4 regions of the Bacillus sp. ISL-47 genome follow, and region 4 is predicted to be linked to each of the others. Evidence: riboswitches for the same ligand, from Rfam matches in the RefSeq annotation. Region 4 holds a riboswitch; each other region holds the start of a gene.
What was found. Region 4 has a riboswitch for S-adenosylmethionine ahead of J7I93_RS20015 (2,3-diketo-5-methylthiopentyl-1-phosphate enolase). Riboswitches for the same ligand answer to the same signal wherever they lie in the genome.
Positions count from the first base shown of each region.

Region 1: another riboswitch for S-adenosylmethionine. It lies ahead of metK (methionine adenosyltransferase); the one in region 4 lies ahead of J7I93_RS20015 (2,3-diketo-5-methylthiopentyl-1-phosphate enolase).
Region 2: another riboswitch for S-adenosylmethionine. It lies ahead of J7I93_RS14695 (LLM class flavin-dependent oxidoreductase); the one in region 4 lies ahead of J7I93_RS20015 (2,3-diketo-5-methylthiopentyl-1-phosphate enolase).
Region 3: another riboswitch for S-adenosylmethionine. It lies ahead of J7I93_RS04965 (methionine ABC transporter ATP-binding protein); the one in region 4 lies ahead of J7I93_RS20015 (2,3-diketo-5-methylthiopentyl-1-phosphate enolase).

Region 1 is NZ_JAGGQS010000093.1:3,833-7,923, reverse strand. Features, by position in the region: partial or broken gene asnB (asparagine synthase (glutamine-hydrolyzing)) at 1-432, opposite strand, end outside; gene metK (methionine adenosyltransferase) at 727-1,923, opposite strand; SAM riboswitch class I at 2,408-2,524, opposite strand; gene J7I93_RS24825 (thiol-disulfide oxidoreductase DCC family protein) at 2,630-3,004, opposite strand; gene pckA (phosphoenolpyruvate carboxykinase (ATP)) at 3,223-4,091, shown strand, end outside.
Region 2 is NZ_JAGGQS010000043.1:67,267-71,357, reverse strand. Features, by position in the region: gene J7I93_RS14705 (SDR family NAD(P)-dependent oxidoreductase) at 1-320, opposite strand, end outside; gene J7I93_RS25195 (TetR/AcrR family transcriptional regulator) at 500-790, shown strand; partial or broken gene J7I93_RS25190 (TetR-like C-terminal domain-containing protein) at 803-1,105, shown strand; SAM riboswitch class I at 1,238-1,341, shown strand; gene J7I93_RS14695 (LLM class flavin-dependent oxidoreductase) at 1,449-2,498, shown strand; gene J7I93_RS14690 (ATP-grasp domain-containing protein) at 2,514-3,470, shown strand.
Region 3 is NZ_JAGGQS010000011.1:53,955-58,045, forward strand. Features, by position in the region: gene J7I93_RS04960 (O-acetylhomoserine aminocarboxypropyltransferase/cysteine synthase family protein) at 91-1,407, shown strand; SAM riboswitch class I at 1,555-1,659, shown strand; gene J7I93_RS04965 (methionine ABC transporter ATP-binding protein) at 1,835-2,860, shown strand; gene J7I93_RS04970 (methionine ABC transporter permease) at 2,853-3,521, shown strand; gene J7I93_RS04975 (MetQ/NlpA family ABC transporter substrate-binding protein) at 3,533-4,091, shown strand, end outside.
Region 4 is NZ_JAGGQS010000059.1:69,793-73,883, forward strand. Features, by position in the region: gene J7I93_RS20005 (carbon-nitrogen family hydrolase) at 1-297, opposite strand, end outside; gene J7I93_RS20010 (pyridoxal phosphate-dependent aminotransferase) at 450-1,622, shown strand; SAM riboswitch class I at 1,872-1,978, shown strand; gene J7I93_RS20015 (2,3-diketo-5-methylthiopentyl-1-phosphate enolase) at 2,064-3,296, shown strand; gene J7I93_RS20020 (2-hydroxy-3-keto-5-methylthiopentenyl-1-phosphate phosphatase) at 3,289-3,951, shown strand; gene J7I93_RS20025 (methylthioribulose 1-phosphate dehydratase) at 3,948-4,091, shown strand, end outside.

The sequences.
Region 1 (4,091 bases), on a different contig from region 4:
GAATGGATCTCTTGCTCCGTATAATGACTGCTCCTGTTTATCCCAAATTACAAAAGCGAACATGCCGCGAAGCTTTTCAACAGCCTTTTCTTTTAAATGGCTGTATAGGGCGATAATAACCTCTGTATCAGAGCTAGTTTCAAAGCTTAAGCCTGCATTGAGAAGTTCTTCACGCAATTCCACATAGTTGTAAATTTCACCATTAAAAATAATCCAATAACGCTCATTTTCATAAGTCAGCGGCTGATGTCCGCTTTCAATATCGATAATACTCAAACGCCGGAAGCCGAATTGGATATGCTCATCAAAATAATATCCCGAATCATCCGGGCCACGATGGGTAATGATATCATTCATATTTTCAAATTGCTCTTTATCTGCGTCACGGTAATTTTGTGCTTTATCATGTACACAACCAATAAAACCACACATTATGTACGTCACCTACTCCATTCTTTTCTCGTTATTTAATATAGCCTAAACGGCTCCTCTGTCTTTAAAAAACATACCCTATAATACTACCACTAATCATTTTAAATTAGCACGGGGATTATGAAAAAAACCTCAGCGGAAAATAAGACCATTATCAGAAGTTTATACGATAACATAAATCGGTAAACGCCTAAAGGGCAGAAAGACCCTAAACGGGTGAATTTTCCCTTATATGTTTAAAGACGTAAAAAAGAAAGCGGGAGTTACATATTAAATGCAACTCCCGCTTTATGATTAAAGGGCTTCAGAACGTAGAATTTCTGCTTTGTCTGTACGCTCCCAAGGAAGATCAACATCTGTACGTCCGAAATGGCCGTAAGCAGCTGTTTGCTTATAGATCGGGCGGCGAAGGTCAAGCATGTTAATAATGCCTGCAGGACGAAGATCAAAGTGCTTTCTAATAAGATCAACAAGCACATCTTCCTCTACTTTTCCTGTGCCGAATGTATCTACAGATATGGATACCGGCTGTGCTACACCAATAGCGTATGCAAGCTGTACTTCCACTTTTTCTGCTAAACCAGCAGCTACAAGGTTTTTCGCAACATAACGTGCAGCATAGGCAGCAGAACGGTCAACCTTTGTAGGATCCTTACCGGAGAACGCTCCGCCGCCGTGGCGTGCATAACCGCCGTAAGTATCTACAATGATTTTTCGTCCCGTTAACCCTGCGTCCCCTTGAGGTCCGCCGATAACGAAACGTCCTGTTGGATTAATGAAGTATTTTGTATCCTCATCGATTAGTTCTTTCGGAACAACCGGATTGATGACATGTTCCTTCAGGTTGCGCTGGATTTGCTCCAGACTGATTTCCGGATGATGCTGAGTGGAAATAACAATCGTATCAATACGGACAGGCTTGTCATTTTCATCATACTCAACCGTTACCTGAGTTTTGCCGTCCGGACGAAGGTAGGGAAGAATCTCTTCTTTGCGCACTTCTGTCAGGCGGCGGGATATTTTATGTGCTAAAGAAATCGGAAGAGGCATAAGCTCTTTTGTTTCGTTGCAGGCAAAGCCAAACATTAAGCCCTGGTCTCCTGCACCGATTGCTTCGATTTCCTCATCGCTCATATTTCCTTCGCGTGCTTCCAACGCCTGGTCAACACCCATGGCGATATCCGCTGACTGTTCGTCAATGGAAGTTAAGACTGCACATGTTTCAGAGTCGAAACCATATTTAGCACGGGTATAACCGATTTCTTTCACCGTTTCACGAACGATTTTTGGAATATCTACGTATGTAGATGTTGTGATTTCACCTGCGACTAATACAAGTCCTGTTGTTACAGAAGTTTCTGCAGCAACGCGGGCATTCGCATCTTTAGATAAAATCGCATCTAAAATTGCATCAGAAATTTGGTCACAAATTTTATCCGGATGACCTTCAGTAACTGATTCAGAAGTAAACAAACGACGCTTTGTTGACATCTGGCTTCCTCCTTATAAATAGAAAATTGAGCGAGAATTAGAAACGCGGAAGCAGCCTCAAAAAAAACTTTTTCCTGGCATTTCAAGGATCTCTGTTTGATACGGAACTCATTCCCTTAGTAGTATGAAATAAACATGGAGTTTTTATTAAGAAAATTGGAAACGCTGACCACAAAGCCAAGGTTCATTTTCTTAAGCACCGCTGGAAGCTGCCTTTAAAAAAGCAAACTCGCTAGCAGAGCCAGGCCATAAAACTCACATAAATAGTACATTCCAAAAGCCGTTCATTTCATTGCCAGTTTAAAAGCGCAAGCACCCGGGTAGCTCCGACAAGCATAAGACAGGCCCTGAAGGAAGGCGTTTTTTGCCTTCTGCAAGGGAATGGCTTATGACCTCGAGGAGCTGGGTGCTGGAGCTAGATAAGCAAAATAAAAAACCTTCTCATTAGTGAAAAGGTTGAAAGCAAATCAATTCGCGCCTTTCACTCTTATCGTTCAAGGAATTACGTCCTTGCGTCAGGTTAGCACCTTTGCTGTTTATTGCCTTTTAGCAGGTTGCTGGGTTTCATAGGGCCTGTCCCTCCACCAGCTCGGGATAAGAGAGTATCCGTTCAAGGTTGAATCATACCGTATTTTATCGATTTATGTCAACAAATTTTAATCAATTTCTTTATTAAAATTTCCCTTAAGAAAATAAGGTGATACCCTTACAGAGAACAGCTTCCGTCATCACACTTATTCTTTAAGAATTTATGCCTGTTTTTAGCGGTCCATTGATAAATGGGATTTCCGATTATAGGTGTAAATGGGATATATAATAGAATGCTTACTAAAAAGGTTGCAGGAAATTGCAGCAGAAGTCTCCTTACGGCATAGTACCCTTTTTTAATATCACCATTAGGACTAATGATATGAAGTTCTTTTCGCAACTCCTGTTTGGAAAACGAAATGGAGTTCGGATTTTTTTCATATTCCTGCAAGGAAACCCACTCGACCCTATTCAGCCAATCAAGCTTTTTAGAAAGCCGCTTCGTTTCCTTGCATAAAGAGCACGTTCCATCATAAAGGGCAATTGTCTTCATTAATACCAGTCCCATGTTCAGACTTAACACTTTCTTCTATTTTAACATATACCGGTTATAAGGCGTTAAAATGTATTTTTTAGTCTAATTGTGATATTTCTATAACATTGGGTAAAAATTTATCACAATAGTATAGACTAATTAATTTAATGTGTTATACTAATTTTGAGATGTAATCACTTTCATAAAAAAATCGGAAAAAGGAAGGTATTCATCAGATGAACTCTGTAAGCATATCAAACGAATTGAGCGAATTACTAAATGGCAGCAACATTCAAGTACAATTATCTGTTCCTCAGCTTGTGGAAAAAGTTTTAAACCGTAACGAAGGGTCTCTTACATCAACTGGTGCCGTACGTGCTACTACTGGAAAGTATACAGGACGATCCCCTAAAGATAAATACATTGTTGAAGAAGCATCAAATAAAGATAAAATTGACTGGGGCAGCGTAAACCAGCCAATTTCTGAAGAAGCATTCTCTAATCTTTATAATAAAGTAATAAACTACTTAAAAGAAAAAGAAGAAGTATTTGTTTTCAAAGGCTTTGCAGGTGCCGATAAAAAGCATCGCATGCCAATCCAGGTCATCAACGAATATGCTTGGCACAACCTGTTCGCACACCAATTATTTATTCGTCCGGCAGAAGATGAGCTTCTTGACCATGAATCAGAGTTTACTGTGATTTCTGCGCCTAACTTCAAAGCAGATCCTGCTGTTGATGGCACAAAATCCGAAACATTTATCATCATTTCATTCGAACGCCGCACTGTTTTGATCGGTGGTACAGAATATGCTGGCGAAATGAAAAAGTCCATTTTCTCTGTGATGAACTATATGCTTCCAGAAAACGGAATCCTTCCTATGCATTGTTCAGCAAACGTTGGACGTGAAGGCGATGTTGCTTTATTCTTCGGTTTATCAGGAACTGGAAAAACAACATTGTCTGCTGATCCAAACCGCCGCTTAATCGGTGATGATGAGCACGGCTGGTCAGCAAATGGCGTATTCAACATTGAAGGCGGATGCTACGCGAAATGCATCAACTTATCACGCGAAAAAGAACCGCAAATTTTCGATGCAATCCG
Region 2 (4,091 bases), on a different contig from region 4:
TCTTTTTCTGTCACTTCTTCAAGTGGCTTAGCTGGACCTTCAACGCCTGCGTTGTTTACAAAGCCATCTATACGTCCAAATTTAGACATTGCTTTATCCACATAATTTTTAACATTTTCTTCTTTAGAAACATCCGCCTTTACCGCTAGGCTATTTTTTTCTGTCAAACCAAGCTCGGCTTGAACAGTTTTGATAGCGTCTTCATTTAAATCAACAAGGACAACTTTCGCCTGTTCTCCGGCCAATTTTCGTACTACTTCTTTCCCGATACCGCCTGCTGCACCAGTAACTATAACTACTTTATCTTCAAATCTTGCCATGTTTGTCTTCCTCCTTTTGTGGAAAATAAATTTGAATATATCTCGATTTCGAGATATATAGAACACTTTAAGCATAAAACATGTGTGAAAGGGCTTCAATATGCAATAATAATAAAAATGTATGATAATCAACATATGTATCCATTTTGTACGTTAAAAGTGTAAGAAGGAGCTTTAAAATGTCCATTCAGCACCCCGACAGACGTGTAAAAAGAACAAAAGAGAAGTTTAGAGAAATTTTACTATCATTAATGGAGGAGAAAAGCTTACGTGATATTACGATAACAGAGATTGTAAAGGGTGCGGATTTCAATCGCGGTACCTTTTATGCACATTATGAAAAAAAGGAAGATTTACTGGATGAGATCATTGAAGATATGTTTGATAAAATGACTGAAGCTTTTCGGAAACCATATCTTCATTTATCAGTCATAGATTTCAATGAGATACCGTCAAATTCGATTATCTAATTCGAACATTTTTTAGAGAACAAAAAGTTCTATCAGCTAATGTTCCGTCCAACAACAAACTATAGTTTTCATGAGAAAATGACAAGAAGGCTGGACAAGTTATTCAGGGAAGAATTCGAATTTTTGACCACTGAAATAGACCCTGATATTGATATAGAACTTTTTAGCACCTATCGTATACATGGTATTATCGGATTGATTCTTGAATGGATTGAAAATGATTTTGCACACTCCCCTACCTACATGGGAGATCAGCTCATTCATATATTGACATTTTATACACCGAAAATAAATATTAAAAAGAACAAAGAATGAAGAAGGATATCGAGAAATCAACCAAATTAGGAACTCTAATTAACAATATTTAGAGTTTAGAAATATTTTATTGACAATTTGATTAATTTAAATTATTATCGCTTTAAATAAATTAAAAGTTGAATATTTTTCTTCTTATCCAGAGAGGTGGAGGGACTGGCCCTTTGAAGCCTCGGCAGCAGATTCTTAAGAATACTGTGCCAATTCCAGCAAGCACATCGCTTGATAGATGAGAAGAGGGTTATAAAACTCTCTTCATAGGAGGAGAGTTTTTTTTTATTCATAAACCCAACTTAAGTTATAGGAAAAGTAGATAATTAGGATGCTAGAGGAAAGAAGAGAAATGAAATATGGTTTTTGGTTACCGATTTTTGGAGGCTGGCTGCGAAATGTGGAAGACGAAAATATGCCGCCAACCTTTGAATATGCTAAAAACGTCATTCTGTCTGCAGAAAAATGGGGATACTCGACTACGTTAATAGCTGAGTTATATTTAAATGATATTAAAGGGCCGGACCATGATTCTCTTGAAGCATGGTCCACGGCAGCCGCACTTGCAGGCGTGACGGAAAAAATAGAAATTATGACCGCTATTCGTCCTGGTTTTCATAATCCAGCAGTAGCAGCAAAAATGGCAGCAAATATTGATCAAATCAGCAACGGACGTTTTACTCTAAATGTTGTGTCAGCTTGGTGGGCTGAAGAAGCCCGTCAATATGGCGGTATTTTTACAGAGCATGATGAGCGTTATGCTCGCACCGAGGAGTTCATTGATGTTCTAAAAGGGTTATGGACAGAAGAAATCTTCAATTATTCTGGTCAATTTTATGACTTAAACGACACAAGGCTTGTTCCGAAGCCTGTTCAAAGACCTAACCCGATTCTTTATGCAGGCGGTGAAAGTGAAAGAGGGAAGCAAACCATTGCAGAAAAATGTGATGCTTATGTTATGCACGGCGGAACGGTTGAAGAGATTAATCGAAAAATAGCAGATATGAAGGCACGCCGTGAACAAACTGGCAATGAGCCATTCAGTTCTTTCGGAATGGCAGCTTATGTTATTTGCCGTGATACAGAAGAAGAGGCTTTGGCTGAGCTTGAAAAAATCACGACTGTGAAGGATTCCAGCGGATATGCTGGCTTTAAGGACTTCACGACAAAGTCACAATTGGAGCAGCAAATTCAGCTGCAGGATTACTCAGTTTCTAATCGGGGCCTCCGGCCAAACTTAGTAGGAACACCAGAGCAAATTGCTGATCGGATTTTACAATATGAAGAAGCTGGCCTGGACCTGCTATTATTGCAATTCTCACCTCAGCTGGAGGAAATGGAACGCTTTGCAAAGGCGGTTATGCCATTAGTGGAACAAAAGCGCAGTTTAATAAAGAGCTAGAAAGGGGCCTGAATAATGAGCAAGGTATATGTAATTCATGAAAATAGTGAGTGGACAGTCCATTTAACAAAAAGGTTAGAAGAACTTGGTGTTCCATATGAAGAATGGCATTTAGACGAGGGAACGTTAGATTTATCGGCGGAACCGCCAGAAGGAATTTTCTATAGCCGAATGAGTGCTTCTTCTCATACACGTGATCATCGTTTTGCAGCTGAATTTTCTGGACAAGTATTAGCTTGGCTTGAAGCACATGGCCGTACGGTGTTAAATGGAACGAGCGCTCTAAAGCTGGAAGTTAGTAAGGTTTTACAATACTTAGAGCTAAACAAGTCTGGTGTTAAAACTCCAAAAACGATTGCAGCGGTTGGAAAACAAAACATTATAAAGGCAGCCGAAGCATTTGCAGGACAGTCGTTTATCACGAAGCATAATCGTGCCGGTAAAGGCCTGGGTGTTCAATTATTCCATAGTGTAGAAGCTTTAAAAGCTTATGTTGAAGGACCTGCCTTCGAAGAACCAGTCGATGGCATTACCCTTATTCAAGAATACATTCAATCTCCTGAAAGCTATATAACCCGCTGTGAATTTGTAGGAGGAAACTTTGTTTATGCGGTTAGGGTTGATACTTCGGAAGGATTTGAACTTTGCCCAGCGGACGCATGCCAAATTGGCGATTTATTCTGCCCGGTAGGAGAAGAAGTGGAAGAGAAGCCCAAGTTCCAGATCATTGAAGATTTTGAGGACGATATTTTAGAAAAATATAAAGAAGTACTAGCCAGGAATAATATTCAGGTTGCTGGTATTGAATTTATCAGAGATGCTGAAGGTACCATTTTTACTTATGATATCAATACAAACACAAACTATAATTCTGATGCAGAAGCAAAAGCCGGAAAATATGGAATGCTAGAATTAGCTTTATTATTAAAGAGGACATTGGAAGAAAAATACGCTGTATCAGCAACATCTTAATTTGTGTGGACCTGCATTAGCAGGTCCTTTTGTCTTATTGGGAAAAAGAAAATTAGAACGTAATATGAATTCGAAAGTATCAAAAGGAAAAGGTACTTCAATTCAAAGACCGGCGGCATTTACTGCCGGTCCTTTTTTCAACAATGGGCATTTATGAATTAAGGTGCCCCCGATAAGTTAATACGATAAAGATTGAAGGAACAGGCACGGTTGTAAAGATTTGAATTTTACTAGTCTGACCTGATTTCATTAATGACCTTTTGCGAAATTGGGTTTGTTTCTTTTATCCCAAATGATGAAGTAGTAACCATAAATAAGTAACCTGTCGAATAGAGTTCCACGGAATGGTCGATATTATCTGAAAATTATGTTACAATAAATTTAGTATTGCTAAGAATGTACTTGTGGATTTCATTTGCAAGCATAGCCTGAAGTAATAAGACAATCTGAAAGATTATAAAACAAGGTTATTGCTATTCTTTCGACAGCTAGAAAATATGCAGTTACTTCTCCTAATATAATTTTTTACTGTAAAAGGAACAAATCCATAAAGCCTTTTACTTAAAAAGTTAATTTATCACTGTATTTAATACCTCATCATGGAGGAGACAAGTTGTCTTC
Region 3 (4,091 bases), on a different contig from region 4:
TGAAATCAACGGGCAGAATTCATAAACAAAAACAACAATTTATGAGAAAAGAGTTTTTATTAAACAATAACAAATAAAGGAGAGAGAAACATGACTGACAAACAAAAAAGCTACCGTTTTGAAACACTAGGAGTACATGGGGGACTGAATCCTGATCCGGTTACGGGGGCAAGAGCAGTGCCGATTTACCAGAACAATGCTTACCAATTCAAAAATACAGACCATGCCGCAGATCTTTTTGCCTTAAAGGAACCTGGATACATTTATAGCCGGATACATAATCCGACTGTAAGTGTATTTGAGGAAAGAGTGGCTTTGCTTGAAGGCGGAGTGGGTGCTTTGGCGCTTGCAAGCGGTCAATCTGCTATTACTCTGGCAATCCTAAATCTTGCTCAGGCGGGGGATGAGATTGTTGCGGCCTCCAATCTATATGGCGGTACTTATAATTTGTTTGCAGTCACCCTTCCTAAGTACGGGATTGATGTTAAGTTTGTGGATCCAAAAGATCCGGAAAACTTTAGAAACGCCATAACAGATAAAACCAAGGCAGTCTTTGCTGAAACGATTGGAAACCCGAGTTTGAAGGTTCTTGATCTTGAAAAGGTGGCTGCAATCGCTCATGAAAACGGAGTTCCTCTAATCATTGATAATACCTTTGCAACACCTTATTTATGCAGGCCGATTGAGCATGGCGCTGATATCGTTATTCACTCAGCGACTAAATGGCTGCTTGGAAATGGAACAACAATGGGCGGCATTATCGTGGATGGCGGAAAGTTTGATTGGAATTCACCGAAGTTTCCTGGCTTCACAGAACCTGATCCAAGCTACCATGATATTGTTTATAGTGAAGCGATTGGCGAGGCTGCTTATATTATTAAAGCACGAGTTCAGCTTTTAAGAGATTTGGGGCCGGCAATGAGTGCGCAAAGTGCATTCCAGTTCACATTGGGACTTGAGACCTTGCATGTGAGAATGAAGGAGCATATTGCCAATACGAAGAAAGTGGTTGAATATCTGGAAGCCCACCCTGCGGTTAACTGGGTGCTTTACCCAGGCCATGAAAGCCATCCGGATAAAGCTCTGGCAGATAAATATTTGCCTAAAGGAGCAGGCGCTGTCGCTGTTTTCGGAATTGCAGGCGGCCGGGAAGCTGGTGCAAAGCTGATTAATAGCCTTCAGCTTTGGGCCCATGTGGCCAATGTCGGGGATGCAAAGAGCCTAATCATCCACCCGGCCAGCACGACCCACCAGCAGCTCGATAAAGAAGGTTTAAAGGCAGCGGGGGTACCTCAAGATTTAATTCGGATTTCTATCGGGATCGAGAATGCGGATGATCTGATTGAAGATCTCGAGCAGGCAATTGAAGCTGCGACAGGTATAAATTCTTTGGCTGCAAAAGCTTAATGACGGCAAGAAAAATTTACCGTCCATTTTTTAAAAAAGTTTAAAAGTTCATCGTTGACACCTTTTTAAAAGCTATGATACGATAGCAAACGTAATTAAAAAGCTGCTTAAATCATTTAAAGTGTTAATTGAATATAGAACGTTACGCTCTTATCAAGAGAGGTGGAGGGAAGTGCCCTATGAAGCCCGGCAACCGTCATTAATTTGAAATGGTGCCAATTCACTCAAAGCAATCGCTTTGACAGATGAGAGAAAGGACTTAAATTTTTAATGCCTTTCTGCTCATGCGCAGAAAGGCATTTTTATTTTTCGGGCATCAGCTCGTTATTCTGCTCATGAATGAAAGCGGCTGAGCAGTCGAAAACTAGAAAAAAAGCGGTCTTTTAATTAAAATCTGTATTTTCGATTAAAGAGGTGAAACAACACGTTGATTTCCATAAAAGATGTAAAGAAGATTTATTCCTCTAAAAAGGGCCAGGTGAAAGCCGTAGATGACGTAAACCTGGAGATAAAAGAAGGAGAAATCTTCGGTGTGATCGGATATAGCGGCGCAGGTAAAAGTACTTTAATCCGCATGCTAAACGGCCTTGAGCTTCCAACACAAGGAAGTGTAATCGTGGCCGGCAATGATGTTTCAAAAATAAAAGGCAGCAAATTAAGGAAAGCACGCCAGGAAATAAGCATGATTTTCCAGCATTTTAACCTATTATGGTCGAGAAGTGTCAGGGATAATATTGCATTTCCGCTTGAAATTGCAGGTGTTCCAAGGCAGGAAAGACTGAAAAGAGTAAACGAACTCATCAAGCTGGTCGGCCTGGATGGCAGAGAGGATGCGTATCCTTCTCAGCTGAGCGGCGGACAAAAGCAAAGGGTCGGGATTGCGAGAGCCCTTGCGAATAACCCAAAAGTGCTGCTTTGTGACGAGGCCACATCAGCACTCGATCCGCAAACAACTGACTCGATTCTCGATTTGCTTGTTGATATCAATGAGCGTTTAGGTTTAACAATTGTACTGATTACACATGAAATGCACGTAATCCGTAAAATTTGCCACCGTGTTGCTGTCATGGAAGGCGGCAGGATTGTTGAAATTGGCCCTGTGCTGGATGTCTTTAAAAATCCTAAAGCGATGATTACGAAGCGCTTTGTCCAGCAGGTCACAGAGCCTGAGGAGACAAAAGAAACAATTGATCACTTAGTGGATGTATATCCGCGCGGAAAAGTAGTGCAATTAGGATTTGTCGGAGAAGCAGCTGAACAGCCATTAATAACGAATTTGATCCGGAATTTCCAGGTGACAGTTAATATTCTTCAAGGGAAGATATCTCAAACACAAAATGGCTCTTATGGAACTTTGTTCATCCATTTGGATGGAGATGCAGAGGAAGTTGCCAAAGCAATTGATTATATCCAATCCCAGCAGGTTGGCGTGGAGGTGATTTCCAATGCTTAACGAATGGTTTCCAAATGTAAAATGGGACTCCATGTGGGAAGCTACCATGGAAACCCTTTATATGACTGCTATATCTGTGGTTGCAACATTTATTTTAGGTGCGATTTTGGGGCTGCTTCTCTTCCTGACCTCAAAGGGGAATATCTGGGAAAATGCTGCAGTCAATAAAGTCATTTCAGCTTTCGTAAATATTTTTCGTTCTATTCCGTTCATTATCTTAATTGTTCTTTTAATTCCTTTTACCAAATTCCTAATCGGAACCATGATTGGGGAGGATGCAGCATTGCCTGCATTAATAATTGGGGCAGCGCCATTTTACGCGCGGATGGTTGAGATTGGGCTTAGAGAAATTGATAAAGGCGTCATTGAAGCGGCCAAGTCCATGGGTGCCAAAACAAGCACGATTATCTGGAAGGTCCTTCTTCCTGAATCCATGCCAGCCCTAGTTTCGGGTATTACAGTAACAGCCATTGCCCTTGTTGGCTACACAGCTATGGCTGGTGTGATCGGTGCAGGAGGACTAGGGAACCTTGCATACCTGGAAGGATTCCAGAGAAGCCGTAATGATGTCGTTTTGATGGCGACCATTATTATTCTGATCATCGTATTTATCATCCAGTTTATTGGTGATTTAATAACAACAAAATTAGACAAACGATAGGAGAGATCAACATGAAAAAGTGGTTATCACTCGTTCTTGCACTTGCAGTGGCACTTGTACTTGCAGCTTGCGGAACTTCAGAAGAAGAAGGAAATAATGCAGGGGATGGCGGAGATAGCAAAGAAAGCACTAAAATTACTGTAGGTGCTTCCAACGTACCGCACGCTGAAATTCTTGAAGAAGCGAAACCGCTTCTTGAGGAAAAAGGCTTTGAACTAGATGTTGTTACATTCCAGGATTATGTGCTGCCAAACCAGGCTTTAGAGTCTGAAGAGCTTGATGCAAACTATTTCCAGCACATTCCTTACCTTGAATCACAAAAAGCAGAGCATGGCTATGACTTTACAAATGCTGGCGGAATTCATATCGAGCCAATCGGTGTGTATTCTCAAAAATATAAGAACCTTGAAGATCTTCCTGAAGGTGCAACGATCATCATGAGCAACTCTGTAGCAGACCATGGCCGGATCTTATCCATGCTAGAAGCAGAAGGCCTTATTACATTAAACGAAGATGTTGAAAAAACAGAAGCTACCTTAGAAGATATTAAAGACAACCCTAAGAAGCTGG
Region 4 (4,091 bases):
GACTAAAAGAGTATTGAATACGCCGCCGGCGGTTTTATTTGCAACAGATCCACCTACAAGATGAACATTCCTGTCTTTTGCAATCCCTTTTAAAAAGGCGAGTGCTGCAGCAGCATCCTGGTCTGCTATTTCATTTAATCGGGTTAAATCATAGCCTGTTGTCCAAAGCTCTGGAAGCACAATAACATCAGGGTTTGATTTTAACGCCTTTTCAATCATAGCTTCGGCTGCTTTAAAATTCTCTTTTGGTTTGCCAAACACAATATCCATTTGCAAACAAGCAATCTTTAATTTCATGAAAATCCCCCGCAATCATTTAATTCTCTTTTACTTATGTTAAAATTAGTCCGATAGATAACAATTTTCAAAATTTAACTTTACAACTTATCATTTAAGTTATATCATTTGTGACTATATTTTCAATCTTTTTTTTAAGCAGGTGAAAAACTTTGATTAATTATCCTCATTCTGATTTGCTGAAAAGTTTGCCGAAGCAATTTTTCGTATCTTTAGTGTCAAAGGTTGGGAAGCAGCTTGAACAAGGTCATGATGTGATCAATCTTGGGCAAGGCAATCCTGATCAGCCTACTCCCGGCCATATTGTTAAAAAGCTCCAAAGTGCAGCCGAAAAGCCAATAAATCACAGATACTCTCCATTTCAGGGATTTCCCTATTTGAAAAAGGCTGCAGCTGATTTTTATAAAAGGGAGTATGATGTAGATGTAGACCCGGAAACGGAGGTAGCCATCTTGTTTGGAGGAAAGGCTGGCCTCGTTGAGATTCCTCAATGTCTGTTAAACCCTGGCGATACTGTTCTTGTGCCAGATCCCGGTTATCCGGATTATTGGTCAGGTGTAGCGCTTGCAAAAGCAGAAATGGTGACAATGCCGTTACGAGAAGAAAATGGCTTTTTGCCTCTTTACAGCGAGCTTTCAGACGATAAGCTAAATGCTGCTAAACTCATGTTCCTCAATTATCCAAACAATCCAACTGGAGCCGTGGCCAGTGAGAAGTTTTTCCAGGAAACAGTTGAGCTTGGCAAAGAACATGGAATTTGCATTATTCACGATTTTGCCTATGGCGGCATTGGTTTTGAGGGCAAGAAGCCGGTCAGCTTTCTGCAAGCAAAGGGGGCAAAAGAGGTAGGAATTGAGATTTATACACTTTCAAAGACGTATAATATGGCAGGATGGAGAATCGGTTTTGCGGTTGGAAATGCGAGCGTCATTTCTGCCTTGAACCTTCTGCAGGATCATCTATATGTCAGCTTGTTCGGAGCTGTCCAGGAAGCTGCGGCAGCTGCGTTGACTGAAACTCAGGAATGTGTCAAAGAACTGAATGCCCTTTACGAAAGAAGGCGAAATATATTCATTTCAGGCCTTCAGGAAATCGGGTGGAATGTTAAAGCACCTGAAGGCTCCTTCTTTGCCTGGTTAAAAGTTCCTAAAGGTTTTACATCTGAGGAATTTGCTGATTATTTGCTTGAAAAAGCCCATATTGCTGTAGCACCTGGCATAGGATTTGGAAAACATGGAGAAGGATATGTGCGTGTTGGCCTGCTGACTTCAGAAGAAAGGCTTAAAGAAGCAGTAGACCGAATTAGGGAATTAAATTTATTTTAAACTTTCCAATCTTAGTGTTTATTCTTGTTATAACACTGGTAGTTTAGAGCGGAAGGTATGAGAATCCAGCGGGATAAGTGTACCAGGGGAGGCTCCAGGAATCCCGAGTTCGCTAAGTGCCTGCAGCGGAATCAATACTCATGGTTGAAAAAACATATTTATTTCAGATAATCTATTGACAAAAGTTTTTTACCCTGTCATAATCCTAATTAAATTTTAATTCAAAATTAACTAAATACTAATTTCGTTTTCTTATCAAGAGCAGGCGGAGGGACTAGCCCTATGAAGCCCGGCAACCGACTTACCAGTAAGCACGGTGCTAATTCTTGCAGCTTATTAAAGCTGATAGATAAGAAGATGTTAGTTTAAGCTGCTAACCTCTTCTTATTTGAAGAGGTTTTTTTATTGCCCGGATTTGCCTAAATGAAAGGAAGAAAATATATGAGTGAAATTATCGCAACTTATCTAATTCATGATGCAAAACATAATCCTGAGAAAAAAGCAGAGGAAATCGCTCTAGGACTTACGGTCGGTTCATGGACTCATTTACCTGAACTGGAAAAAAATCAGCTCCGTAAGCATAAAGGCAGAGTTGTTTCGGTTGAAGGCCTTTTAACAGAGGAAGGCAGCAAGGAAACGCCTGCCATCATTAAAATTGCTTATCCAACTGCTAATTTCAGTCCGGATTTGCCAGCCATTTTAACTACAGTTTTTGGAAAACTATCACTGGACGGAAAGATTAAGTTAATAGATTTACAGTTTTCCGATGAGATCAAAACCTTTTTCCCTGGCCCCCGGTTCGGCATTGAAGGTTTAAGAGAAAAGTTGAATGTCCGCAGCAGGCCGCTGCTGATGAGCATTTTTAAAGGTGTTCTCGGCAAGGATATGAACTTTTTAACTTCACAGTTGAGGGAACAAGCGCTTGGCGGCATCGACATTGTGAAAGATGATGAAATTTTATTTGAAAATGAACTCACGCCTTTTGAAGAAAGGATTACGGAAGGGAAAAAGGTGCTTGGCCAGGTTTTTGAAGAAACCGGCCATCGCACACTTTATGCAGTGAATTTAACAGGCAGGACCTTTGATTTGAAAGAGAAAGCCAGAAAAGCAGCAAACCTTGGTGCGGACCTCCTCCTGTTTAATGTTTTTGCATATGGACTGGATGTTCTGCAGGAGTTAAGAGAAGATGAAGAGGTTGGGCTGCCGATTATGGCACACCCTGCTGTCAGCGGTGCCCTGTCTGCTTCAAGCATCTATGGAATTTCTTACGCTTTGCTTCTAGGCAAGCTTCTCAGATATGCAGGAGCGGATTTATCGCTTTTCCCTTCTCCATATGGTTCAGTGGCACTTGAAAAGAAGCAGGCGATTTCGATCGGACAATCATTAACCTCCAAGGATTTCTGCAAAAAGACGTTTCCGGTACCATCAGCAGGCATTCATCCAGGTCTGGTGCCGCTGCTTTACCATGACTTTGGAACAGACAGTGTGATCAATGCGGGCGGAGGAGTACATGGGCATCCGGATGGAGCAAAAGGCGGCGGCTTAGCCTTCCGCCAAGCGATTGATTTAACTTTAAATGGAATTCCATTATCAGAATCTCCTTCTGATTATCCAGAACTAAAAAAGGCGATAGATTTATGGGGACTTACAGAGGTGAAAGCTAAGAATGCCTAATATAGCTGTTTTTTGTGATTTTGACGGGACCATTACGGAAAAAGATAACATCATTAACGTTATGAAAGAATTTGCCCCCCCTGAATGGGAGGAAATAAAGAATAAAATATTGTCACAGCAAATTTCAATTCAGGAAGGAGTAGGGAAAATGTTCTCTCTCCTTCCAAGCAGCCTTAAGGAAGACATTATAAAATTCACACTGGAAAATGGCAAGGTAAGAGCTGGCTTTCAAGAATTTGTGGACTATTTGAAAATAGAAAATATACCGCTTTATATTGTCAGTGGCGGAATTGACTTTTTTGTGCAGCCAGTTTTAGAAAAATATGGCCCGTTTGCTGCTGTTTATTGCAATGGTTCAGATTTTAGCGGCGAAACAATCAAAATTTTATGGCCCCATAGCTGTGATGATGAATGTCATAACAGCTGCGGCTGCTGTAAGCCATCTATTATGAGAAAACTTGAGGCTGGAGATACCTATAAAATTGTCATAGGGGATTCGGTTACAGATCTGGAGGCTGCAAAGCAGGCAGATTTAGTTATTGCAAGAGATTTGCTGCAAGAGAAAAGCAAAGAAATGAATCTTAATTATCATGAATTTGAAACTTTTTATGAGTGCATTGAAATTTTGAAAAATGTAAATGGGGTGAGGGTATGAGTTTAGGGGAAGAAAAATGGCAAGAGCTTGCTGATATTAAAGATGAATTGGCTGAAAGAGACTGGTTTATGGGGACTAGCGGCAATTTGGCGATCAAGGTCTCCGATAGCCCCCTGCAATTCCTTGTAACAGCAAGTGGG